DNA from 3 places in the Planococcus massiliensis genome. Region 2 is predicted to be linked to each of the others. Evidence: riboswitches for the same ligand, from Rfam matches in the RefSeq annotation. Region 2 holds a riboswitch; each other region holds the start of a gene.
The links. A riboswitch is a leader RNA that binds a small molecule or an ion and turns the genes downstream of it on or off. The one in region 2 is predicted to bind S-adenosylmethionine.

Region 1 (3,259 bases), 2.2 Mb from region 2:
GCGCCGCTAAAGCCGATCACGCCGTATATTTCGCCGGTTTCAACAGTTAAATCGATGCCGTTCAATGCGTGGATTTCCTGTTTCCCGGAATGGTAGGTTTTTGTAACCCCCTCAAATTGAATCATTCAAATAGCCTCCTCATGCTGTTGCTGTGTAAATCGAAATCATACAAATCTGCAAAGAATAAAACAAAAAGAGCCCTCTTTTTTCCTGTCCATAAGAAAAAAGAGGGCTCCGTACTGAAACCATCTCAATTCTCATCTTCCAAATGCACATATATGCATTTGCAGGAATTAGCACAGTTTTCGCTAAAAGCGAATCCGCTGCCGAAACGTCATAGGGCCTGTCCCTCGGTTTCTCTGGATAAGAAAGTGATGTATCTATTCGATTTGTAATTCTCACTTTAGTGCGTCAACGCAGAAAAGTCAAGAAACTTTTTAAAAATAATTTAAAATTTAAAAAGCCGGCCATTAAACCGGCCCGGCTTTCTTGCGGAAGACAGAAGAAACTTTGCTTTCTGTTCCGTTTTTGATTCGTTTAATGTTTTCGATGTGTTTCCAGAAAGCCATGGCAAAAAGTCCGAAGGCTGTGAGAAGCGGCCAAATGCCGTCTGCTGGAAAATAGGCGATGGCGAACAGCATGCCATACAGGACGAGAACGCCAACGACCAAATAATCTGTTGCTAAAGCGCAAGCGACCAGCAGCAATCCGCCGGCAAGCCCCAGTTTCCAATCCAGTGCAAGCATGACGCCAATAATGGACGCAGTGCCTTTTCCGCCGTCAAAGTTCATATAGAACGGGAAGTTGTGGCCGATGACGACAGCCGCGCTCATAACAAACAGCAATGTCCAGGCCAATTCGCCAGATAAATTGAACTGATTTAATAGAATCTTTAACCCCAAGACAGCGGCGATTCCTTTGGAAATGTCGATCAAAGCGACAAGTGCGCCGAATTTCCAACCGAGAACAATTGCCGCGTTGGAAGCGCCGGAGTTTTTTACGCCTTCTTTTTTGACATTGATCCCTGAAATCAGCTGTGCGATGGAGGATCCGTGGAGTGAACCAATTAAATAACCAATTATAAGAGTGCAGGTAAACCAAAGAATCATCTCATCATCTCCTCTATAAAGTATTAAACGTTTAAAGAGAAGTGGAGGTTTCAAAATTTTTTGAATTATCCGCTTGACAAATGTAGACGATGTTTTTATACTGCTAAACAAGATGAAAAACTAAATCTGAATACTCTTATCAAGAGAGGCGGAGGGAATAGGCCCTATGATGCCCGGCAACCACCAAGCAATTGCTTGGAAAGGTGCTAAATCCTACAGATCGGCAACGGTCTGGCAGATGAGAGGAGGTATTTCCGTATATGACGGCCCTCTTCTTAACGAAGAGGGCTTTTTTCTATTCCCTCCTCGTCTTCGGTTTTCATCAATAAAAACTAGGAGGAATAAAAATGACAAATTTCAAACCCGAAACGCTTTTATTGCACGGCGGACAGGAACCCGATCCAACGACAGGCGCGAGAGGCGTAGCCATCCACAAAACCACTTCTTATGTATTCAAAAGTTCAGAGCATGCCCAAAATCTCTTCGGTTTAAAAGAAACCGGAAATATCTATTCGCGCATTATGAATCCGACGGTAGACGTTTTTGAACAGCGCGTCGCTTTGCTGGAAGGGGGGACAGCAGCTGTTGCCTTGTCTTCCGGGATGGCGGCCATTGCATTTTCTATTTTAAACGTCGCTGAGGCGGGCGATGAAATTTTGGCTGACAGCAATCTATACGGCGGTACGGTAAGCTTATTCTCCAACACACTTCCGCGCTACGGCATCAAAGTGAAATTTGCGGATGGAACAGATCCGGAAAACTTCCGTGCAGCCATCACGGATAAAACCAAAGCGATCTTCGGTGAAATTATCGGAAACCCAAGCTTGAATGTATTTGATGTGGAAAAAGTGGCGGAAATCGCCCACGAAAACCAAATTCCTTTATTGATCGACAATACGTTCGCTTCTCCGTACGGCAGCAATCCGATCGCTTTTGGTGCAGATGTCGTCATCCATTCCGCGACGAAATGGATTGGCGGCCATGGAACGACCATTGGCGGGGTTGTGGTAGACGGCGGAAAGTTCAACTGGAACAATCCGAAATTCCCGAATTACACGGAGCCGGATGAAAGCTACCATGGCATCCGCTACGGCATTGATGCAGAAGGCGCTTCATTTGCGACGAAGCTGCGTGTCCAATTGCTGCGCGATTTCGGTCCTTCACTAAGCCCGGAAAGCGCCCACGCTTTCTTGCAGGGACTTGAAACCCTGCATTTGCGAATTCCGCGCCATAATAGCAATGCACGGGTAGTTGCCGAATATCTTCAGCAGCATCCACAAGTCGAATGGGTTAATTACATCGGCTTTGAAAATCATCCATCCCATCAGCTGGCGAAAAAATATCTGAAAGACGGCTATGGTTCAATCGTGAGTTTCGGAGTCAAAGGCGGCCGTGAAGCCGGTCGCAAAGTGATTGATGGCGTCGGATTGTGGTCGCATGTAGCAAACGTCGGCGATGCGAAATCGCTGATAATCCATCCGGCATCTACTACCCACCAGCAATTGAACAAAGAAGAATTGGAGGGGGCAGGGGTCACAGAAGAATTGATCCGCTTGTCGGTCGGGCTTGAAGATCCGGAAGATTTAATCGCTGATCTGGAGCAGGCCATTAAATCGGCAGTGCTTGAAAACGTCTAGGAGGGGAAACGGATGACCAGTGTATCCATCGGCAATTTGGTTCTTGAATCTGGAGAAGTCTTGGAAAATGCAGAGCTTGCCTTTGAACGAACCGGCAACGAAGGCGGTCCTGTTGTTCTCGTTTGCCATGCGTTGACGGGAGATCAGCATGCAGTAGGGACCGCAGATCTTCCAGGCTGGTGGTCCGGATTGATCGGATCAGGAAATGCCGTGGACACCAATGTTTTCCAAGTCATCACGTTCAATGTGCTAGGGGGCTGCAACGGCTCTACCGGCCCCTTGTCCACCAATCCCAAAACAGGGAAGGCTTATCGTTCCGCTTTCCCGGCGATTACGATAAAAGACATGGTCCAAGCGGAATATCAAGCGTTGAAAGAACTCGGGATTTCACATTTGGCTGCAGTTATTGGAGGCTCGCTTGGCGGCATGAAAACCTTGGAATGGGGAAGATCCCATCCGGAATTTGTGGACATTATTTTTCCGCTTGCGGTAACCCCCTATTATAGTGCCTAC
Region 2 (3,259 bases):
TCGGATTGAATGCCGCTGCTACTGAAAAGCTCGCTTTCTTTTGCAGTGGCTTTCCTGAAAAAGAAATTCCATCGTTGAGCTTTTTGATCAATTGAATCAATTCCAGGCTGGAAACATCATAGACACTTGTCGCTCCTGGGAAATCCCCGACCTTCGTCGGGTCTCCTGTTATTGCCAGGATATCACGGATGCCCAGTGCATCCAATCCCATCAAATGCGATTGCAGTCCGATCAAATTCCGGTCGCGGCACGTAATGTGTGCAAGCGGCCGAATCTGTTCCTGATGCTTCAAGATCGAACCCATCGCAAGGTTGCTGACCCGCGGCGATGCCAGTGAATTATCCGCCATGGTGACAGCGTCGACGCCCGCTGCATTCAACGCTTTTGAGCCTTCCAAAAACTTTGTCGTGTCGAGATGCTTCGGCGTATCGAGCTCTACGATGATCGTCCGTTCCGTCTTCGCTTTTTCATGGAGCGGCACTTCATTGGATAATTCCGCTTCCCGGATGACAATCGGCTTTTTCGTTTCCACTTCTTTTACCGTAATCGGCTCCAAATGGCCAATCTGCTTTTTCAACGCTTCAATATGCTTCGGTGTCGTGCCGCAGCAGCCGCCGATCAAGCGCGCCCCTTCTTCTCTTAAGAGCAAACCGGCGCGTCCGAAATAATCGGCTTCCGATTCGTAGACGACGCGGCCATTCTCCAAATCCAATAAACTCGCATTCGGGTAAGCCGAAAGAAAAGCTTTTTTCGGCAATTCCACTCCTTCAAGGGCCTGAATGGTATGGTGAGGGCCTAAGCGGCAATTCACGCCGACAATATCGGCGCCCAGACCTTCGAGTTGATGGAGGGCCTCATTCAGCGCCATGCCGTTCTGCAGAATTCCCGGTTCATGCATCGATACTTGCGCAATCAGCGGAACATCTGTCCGTTTCCGCAAATGCGTAACGGTCGCTGCCAATTCTTCAAAGTCATAATACGTCTCAAGCAATAGCGCATCCGGATTCCCGGCAAGCAAATAACCGGATTGCTGGTCCACCATCGCGATGATTTCATCGAGCGCTGCATCGCTCCGCCGAATGCCCCGGATGCCGCCAATCGTCCCGAAGACAAATTGGCCGCCTGGTGCAGCCGCCCGTTTCGCAATTTCAATCGCCGCTTCGTTGATTTCCTTCACTTGATGTTCCAGCCCGTAGCGCGCAAGCTTCAATGCGTTGCCGCCGTAAGTGTTCGTCTGAATGATATCCGCACCTGCCTGGATGTATTCTTCGTGGATCTTTTCAATAATGTCCGGCCGCTGCAAATTCAATTCCTCGTTGCAGTATTCGATCCCGTATGAATACAAAAGCGTTCCCATTGCCCCGTCTGCCGTCAGAATCCTCGTTTTTAATTCCTCTAATAATCCCATATTCTCTGCCTCCTATATATAGAAAAAAAGCCCTCCATGAAAAAGAAGGCTTTATGAGTTCACACTCGTTCCTTTTCATCTCTCAGGCAATCGCTTGCCTGCTGGATTTAGCACCTGACCTTTCGGCTGGTTGCTGAAGCGTCATAGGGCCAGTCCCTCGACTTCTCTCGATAAGAATTCACGTTATTCAATTTTGGCTTTTTATAAGGGTAACTGGTTCAGGATGGAAAATCAAGGCGCTTTGACAGAAATAAACGAACTTTCTGTTAAGAAAGACATTTACCGTCCCGGTTTCTCTCCGTTCCCCTTTTCGCACATTTCCGCTATCATGGGAATCAATCACCGCTTTTAGGAGGAATTTCTGAATGTCTGAAAAATACCTGCTTGACGTCAACGATCCGCGCAATTATTTCGTGTTGCTCGAGAACCGCCTCTTTCCTTCGATTGCTAAAGATCCAAACGCCTTAGTGGAAGGCGCCGAACAGCAAATGGCGAAAAGTGCTGGCCCGCTTGCCATCTATGAACGCGTCGGCGTGCTCACTGCTGACATCGACTACACCATTCCGTCGAGTTTTCATCCGGCAAGCGAAACCCGTTACCAAAATTTCCTGTTCCGCTATACCGACAACTCTGTGGCGTTCATCGAATCTGAAGAAACGCTTTCCTACCCGACGACGGAAGCGCTTTTTGCAGCCGGCAACGACTTGCTGAAACAGAAAAAAGCAGCGTCGCCAAAAGAAGATTTTATGGTGCTCAGCGCCAAACTGCTCGCCACCTATCCGTGGCAATAAAAACTGGACAGCAACAGGCTGTCCAGTTTTTTTGCTTTCGAGCGGGAAGCCATTTTCGTTTATGCCCAACTTTTTCTGAAATACGCTCGACTTTCGTTCGAATACTCCCAACTTCACCCCGAATACTCCCAACTCTCCAATTCCCATCCTCTAAATCAAAAATCCGCCTCCAATTAAAGAAGCGGACCACGAGTCATTTTCTATATTTGATTGCCAAGCCTTTTAGGAAATTGCGGGCATAGCGGTCGCCGCAGACGCTGTAATTCTTGTGGCCTTGCTTTCGCAAGATGCCGCTCATTTCGCTTTTCGACACGGTGACCCCAGCAAGTGCAAGCAATTCCAGCATATCTTCACTCGTCAGCTGCAAGGCGATTTTCACTTTCTTCAACAATAAGTTGTTTGCCGGTTCGTTGCTCATCGGCGGTGTGGCTGGCTGCCCCGGTTTCGGCTCCTGGCGTCCCCGCTTGAAGATGATCAACCCGTTCAAGAAAGATTCCAGCATCCGGTTGTCAACGCGAATATGGTCTTCGTTTTCCGGTGCATCCCAGACGCTGTCCATGTCATCGTCTTCGCTTTCCGGCGTCTTCGTCAACACTTTCAGTACATCCTCTTTCGACAGCTCAATGCCGCCTTCCTTGAAAATCTTTACCATATCATTATTTTTAATATCAAGTGCGTAGCGCAGCCTAATCAGAATATCGTTATTGTCCATCAGTCACCCTCCATTGTCCGTTCTCATTCATCTAAGAAAGCAATTGGCACCCTTCACTTGACTCGCGCGTCGCCGCAACGGATACCGTGAGTTCGCTTTTCTATTCCTTACTTTATCAAAAACCAAAACGCCTTTTCCAGTATTGGAAAAGGCGCCTCTTTTTTATGCTTCGCCGCGCGGCGCTTTCGGCGGTTGGCACGTATCGCATTTGCGCTGATTGCTTTTGTTGAACTTCGTAAAAGTTTTTTCAAAGTTATTGCCGCAAGAACATTTGAACAGCAGCTTCTGTGAAAATCCGTGGTATTCCGTTGACAGCAATTTGCTGTCCGAGTTCTTCTCTGTAAATTC
Region 3 (3,259 bases), 170 kb from region 2:
TTGCCTCTTTTATTTATTTTCCGAAAATCTCTTCAGATATTTCGACGATATAGCGAAGCTTGTCCCATTGCTGCTGTTCAGTGAGGATATTGCCGTGGTGGGTTGAGGCAAATCCACATTGCGGACTGATGCATAGCTGCTCAAGCGGGACATATTTGGCCGCTTCTGCTACACGTGCTTTAATGATTTCTTTGTCTTCGAGTTCGCCGTTTTTCGAAGTAAAGACACCAAGCACCACTTTTGGCCCGCCAGCGGGAATGTGTTCAAGCGGTTGGAAACTGCCGGAGCGGTCGTCATCGTATTCCAGAAAGAAGCCGTCCACTTGTTCTTTGGCGAATAGGGTCGGGGCGATCAGCGCGTAGCTTCCTTCAAATGCCCAGTCGGACTGGTAGTTGCCTCGGCACAGATGGGTCGTTACGGTAAGGTCTTCCGGTTTGCCTTCAAGGACGCCGTTTGCGACGCGAAGTGCAAGATCGATCAAGTATTCGCGGCTATACTGGCCGTCGTTGAACGGGATATCCGGAGACGATAAGCCGGCAATATAGACATCGTCAATTTGAATATAACGGGCGCCTAAATCATAGAACGTTTTAAAAGCATCGCGGTAAGCTTGGATCACGTCTGTCGCGTAGTCTTCAAGATCCGGATAGAGATTTTTGTCACGGATGCCTTCATTGAAGAATTGGTTCGGACTTGGAATTGTCAGTTTCGGGATTGCACGGCCGCCGACAATTTCTTTGAACTCGGTAAAGTCTTTGATAAAAGGGTGATTGTCGTTAAAGGAAATTTTGCCGATATTCCGCACATCATATGCTTCCGTTTCAACATTTTTGAATCGGTAGCCCGTTTCCGGCGTATAGCCTTCAAAACCGTTGATATGGGCCATGAAATCAGTGTGCCAGAATGTTCGGCGGAATTCGCCATCAGTCACAGCCTTTAAACCGACTTCAATTTGTTTGTCGACGATGCGTTTGATTTCAGTCGTTTCCACTTCCCGCAGCTGTTCCGCTGTGATAATGCCTTCTTTAAATTCTTTTCGTGCTTGGTGGATGCTGTCCGGACGGAGGAGGCTGCCGACGTGATCTGCTTTGAACGGAGCATTAACTAAAGTTTTCGGTGTTTCGGTAATTGGGTTTGTCATGTGGAATTCCTGCTTTCTGTTTTTAGTTTGGGTCAAGCTTGTTTTACAGGGCTCTCATGCAAATGAAAAAGAGCCCTCTTCAATAAAGAAGAAAGCTCCCGCCAGGAAATCTGTTCTTCTCATCTTCTAGGCTCTCGCCTATTGGAATTAGCACCTTGCCCGTGGGCGGTTGCTGAGACATCGTAGGGCCAAATCCCTCCGTCTCTCTTGATAAGAAATCGATTATTCAGTTTGTTGTGATTTGATGTTTATAACTATAGGCCAGTTCGGAAGGAAATGCAAGGATATTTGGAAAATTTATTTTTCTAAATGGATGAAGCGAACATCAGCAGAGCGTGAGGCGTCTAAAAATGCTGCCTGTAACCACCCGGTTATACTACAATAAGTGGAGAGAAAGAAGAAAAAGAGGGAATCGAAGATGGAGAAACAAACGGCATTCTTTAAAACAAAATGGAAGTATCTATTGGCTGTCGCCATTGCGTTTGCAGTCGGCGGAGGCATCGGGTTCTTACAATCCCCAGCCCATAGTTCTACAATCGAAAATCAAAAAAAGCAGGAAAAGCTCGAAGTGGCGACTAAAGATTTGGCAGCAGAAGTGGAAATGTTGGAAGCGGCGAACAGCGAGTCTAATGAAAAAATCAATAGATTGAAAGCGCAAATGAAAAAAATGGAGACACCTTCGCAGCAGCAGGCAGTCGCTCGCGCAAAGAATTTCTTGAAATACTCGCCTTTTTCAGAGAGTGGGTTGATTGACCAATTAGTGGTTGAAGGCCATGGCGAGGAAGATGCCGCATATGCAGTAGATTCCATAGAGGATAAAAAATAGACGCTGAGCTCCCGGTTTTTAGGGAGTTTAGCGTCTTTTATGAGGAGAGGATTAATGGATATCCCGTTTTTTAAAGTTTCCGCCTCTGACTTCAGCGACGTCATAAACCGCTACGAATGCATTTTTGTCGATTTCGTAGATGATTTCTTTCATTTTGCTGTCTTCTAAACGGTTGATAATGCAAGTAATTTCTTTATACTGATCGTTTGTATAAGCACCTTTTACCAAGCTGTAAGTGGCATTTCGGCCAAGGCGGTCGTAAATCGTCTGCACAAGAAGATCGGGTTCTTGTGAAATGATTTTATACGTTTTCGAGCCGCTGAAGCCTTCTTCAACCAAGTGGATGACTTTGGAAGCGATAAAATAGGCGATTCCGGAAAGGAAAGCCCCTTGCAGTCCGAAAACGAACGAAACGACGATAAAGACAAATAAATTTAAGAATAAAATCATGTCACTCGTACCGAACGGCAGTTTGCGAGCAAGCAATACAGCGAGCATATCGATTCCGTCTAAAGCGCCGCCATTCCGCAAAGCAAGGCCCATTCCGAAACCGATGATGATTCCTCCGATAACTGTGACGAGCAGCGTATCGCCTTCGATGATGGTTGGAATGTGGTGCATGACGGTTGTCGCATAAGCTAAGGAAGCAATGCCGGTAATGGAGTAGATGGCAAAGCTTTTCCCGATCTGTTTATAGCCGAGATAGACGAACGGAATGTTGAGGACAGCGATCAGCAAGCCAAGCGGCAAACCGAATAATTGCGAGCCGACGATGCTGAGGCCTGTGACGCCGCCGTCTGAGACATTGTTTGGAATTAATACAGCTTCAAGTCCATAGGCTGTGATAAAGGCACCGATGATGATCGGCAATGCTTTTTTGATGATTCTTCCGATGCTCATTTTACGTTTTTGGGGTATTGCACTCATATACTATTCCTTCTTTCCAGCAATTTCTTGAATATCTTTTACTCTAACTATTAAATATAAACTTTTTTATCTTATTTTAACAGAGAAAATGGGGAAATAGCAGGACATGAAAAATCGCAATCTTTCTTTTTATAAACAGAAAATTCTGTTTTATTTAAGGCGTTAGGCATGTATAATTGACCTGGGAAGTAGTTAGACTTTCTCCATACCTGAACACCTTGCTTCCTAAATTGAGGGAAATCCAGGGGAAGGGCGGAATGTTGATGATTGAGAATCTGTTTTATTCACAAGAAAATCACGGGCCATTTGAGATTTATGAGCTGGGGGATTTTGAGTTGGAAGAAGGTGGCCTGATTCCTAATTGC

Region 1: it holds a riboswitch for S-adenosylmethionine, as region 2 does, so the genes downstream of both, BN1080_RS03430 (O-acetylhomoserine aminocarboxypropyltransferase/cysteine synthase family protein) here and BN1080_RS14200 (bifunctional homocysteine S-methyltransferase/methylenetetrahydrofolate reductase) in region 2, are expected to answer to the same signal.
Region 3: it holds a riboswitch for S-adenosylmethionine, as region 2 does, so the genes downstream of both, BN1080_RS13440 (5-methyltetrahydropteroyltriglutamate--homocysteine S-methyltransferase) here and BN1080_RS14200 (bifunctional homocysteine S-methyltransferase/methylenetetrahydrofolate reductase) in region 2, are expected to answer to the same signal.

Annotation. Positions count from the first base shown of each region.
Region 1 is NZ_CCXS01000001.1:674,702-677,960, forward strand. It holds gene BN1080_RS03420 (methionine ABC transporter ATP-binding protein) at 1-125, opposite strand, end outside; SAM riboswitch class I at 255-370, opposite strand; gene BN1080_RS03425 (glycerol-3-phosphate acyltransferase) at 471-1,109, opposite strand; SAM riboswitch class I at 1,243-1,354, shown strand; gene BN1080_RS03430 (O-acetylhomoserine aminocarboxypropyltransferase/cysteine synthase family protein) at 1,457-2,746, shown strand; gene metX (homoserine O-acetyltransferase MetX) at 2,759-3,259, shown strand, end outside.
Region 2 is NZ_CCXS01000001.1:2,864,371-2,867,629, forward strand. It holds gene BN1080_RS14200 (bifunctional homocysteine S-methyltransferase/methylenetetrahydrofolate reductase) at 1-1,408, opposite strand, end outside; SAM riboswitch class I at 1,481-1,585, opposite strand; gene BN1080_RS14205 (hypothetical protein) at 1,774-2,199, shown strand; gene BN1080_RS14210 (YehS family protein) at 2,393-2,911, opposite strand; gene BN1080_RS14215 (hypothetical protein) at 3,074-3,259, opposite strand, start outside.
Region 3 is NZ_CCXS01000001.1:2,690,885-2,694,143, reverse strand. It holds gene BN1080_RS13440 (5-methyltetrahydropteroyltriglutamate--homocysteine S-methyltransferase) at 14-1,141, opposite strand; SAM riboswitch class I at 1,258-1,358, opposite strand; gene BN1080_RS13435 (Ltp family lipoprotein) at 1,560-1,967, shown strand; gene BN1080_RS13430 (YitT family protein) at 2,019-2,894, opposite strand; gene BN1080_RS13425 (alpha/beta fold hydrolase) at 3,152-3,259, shown strand, end outside.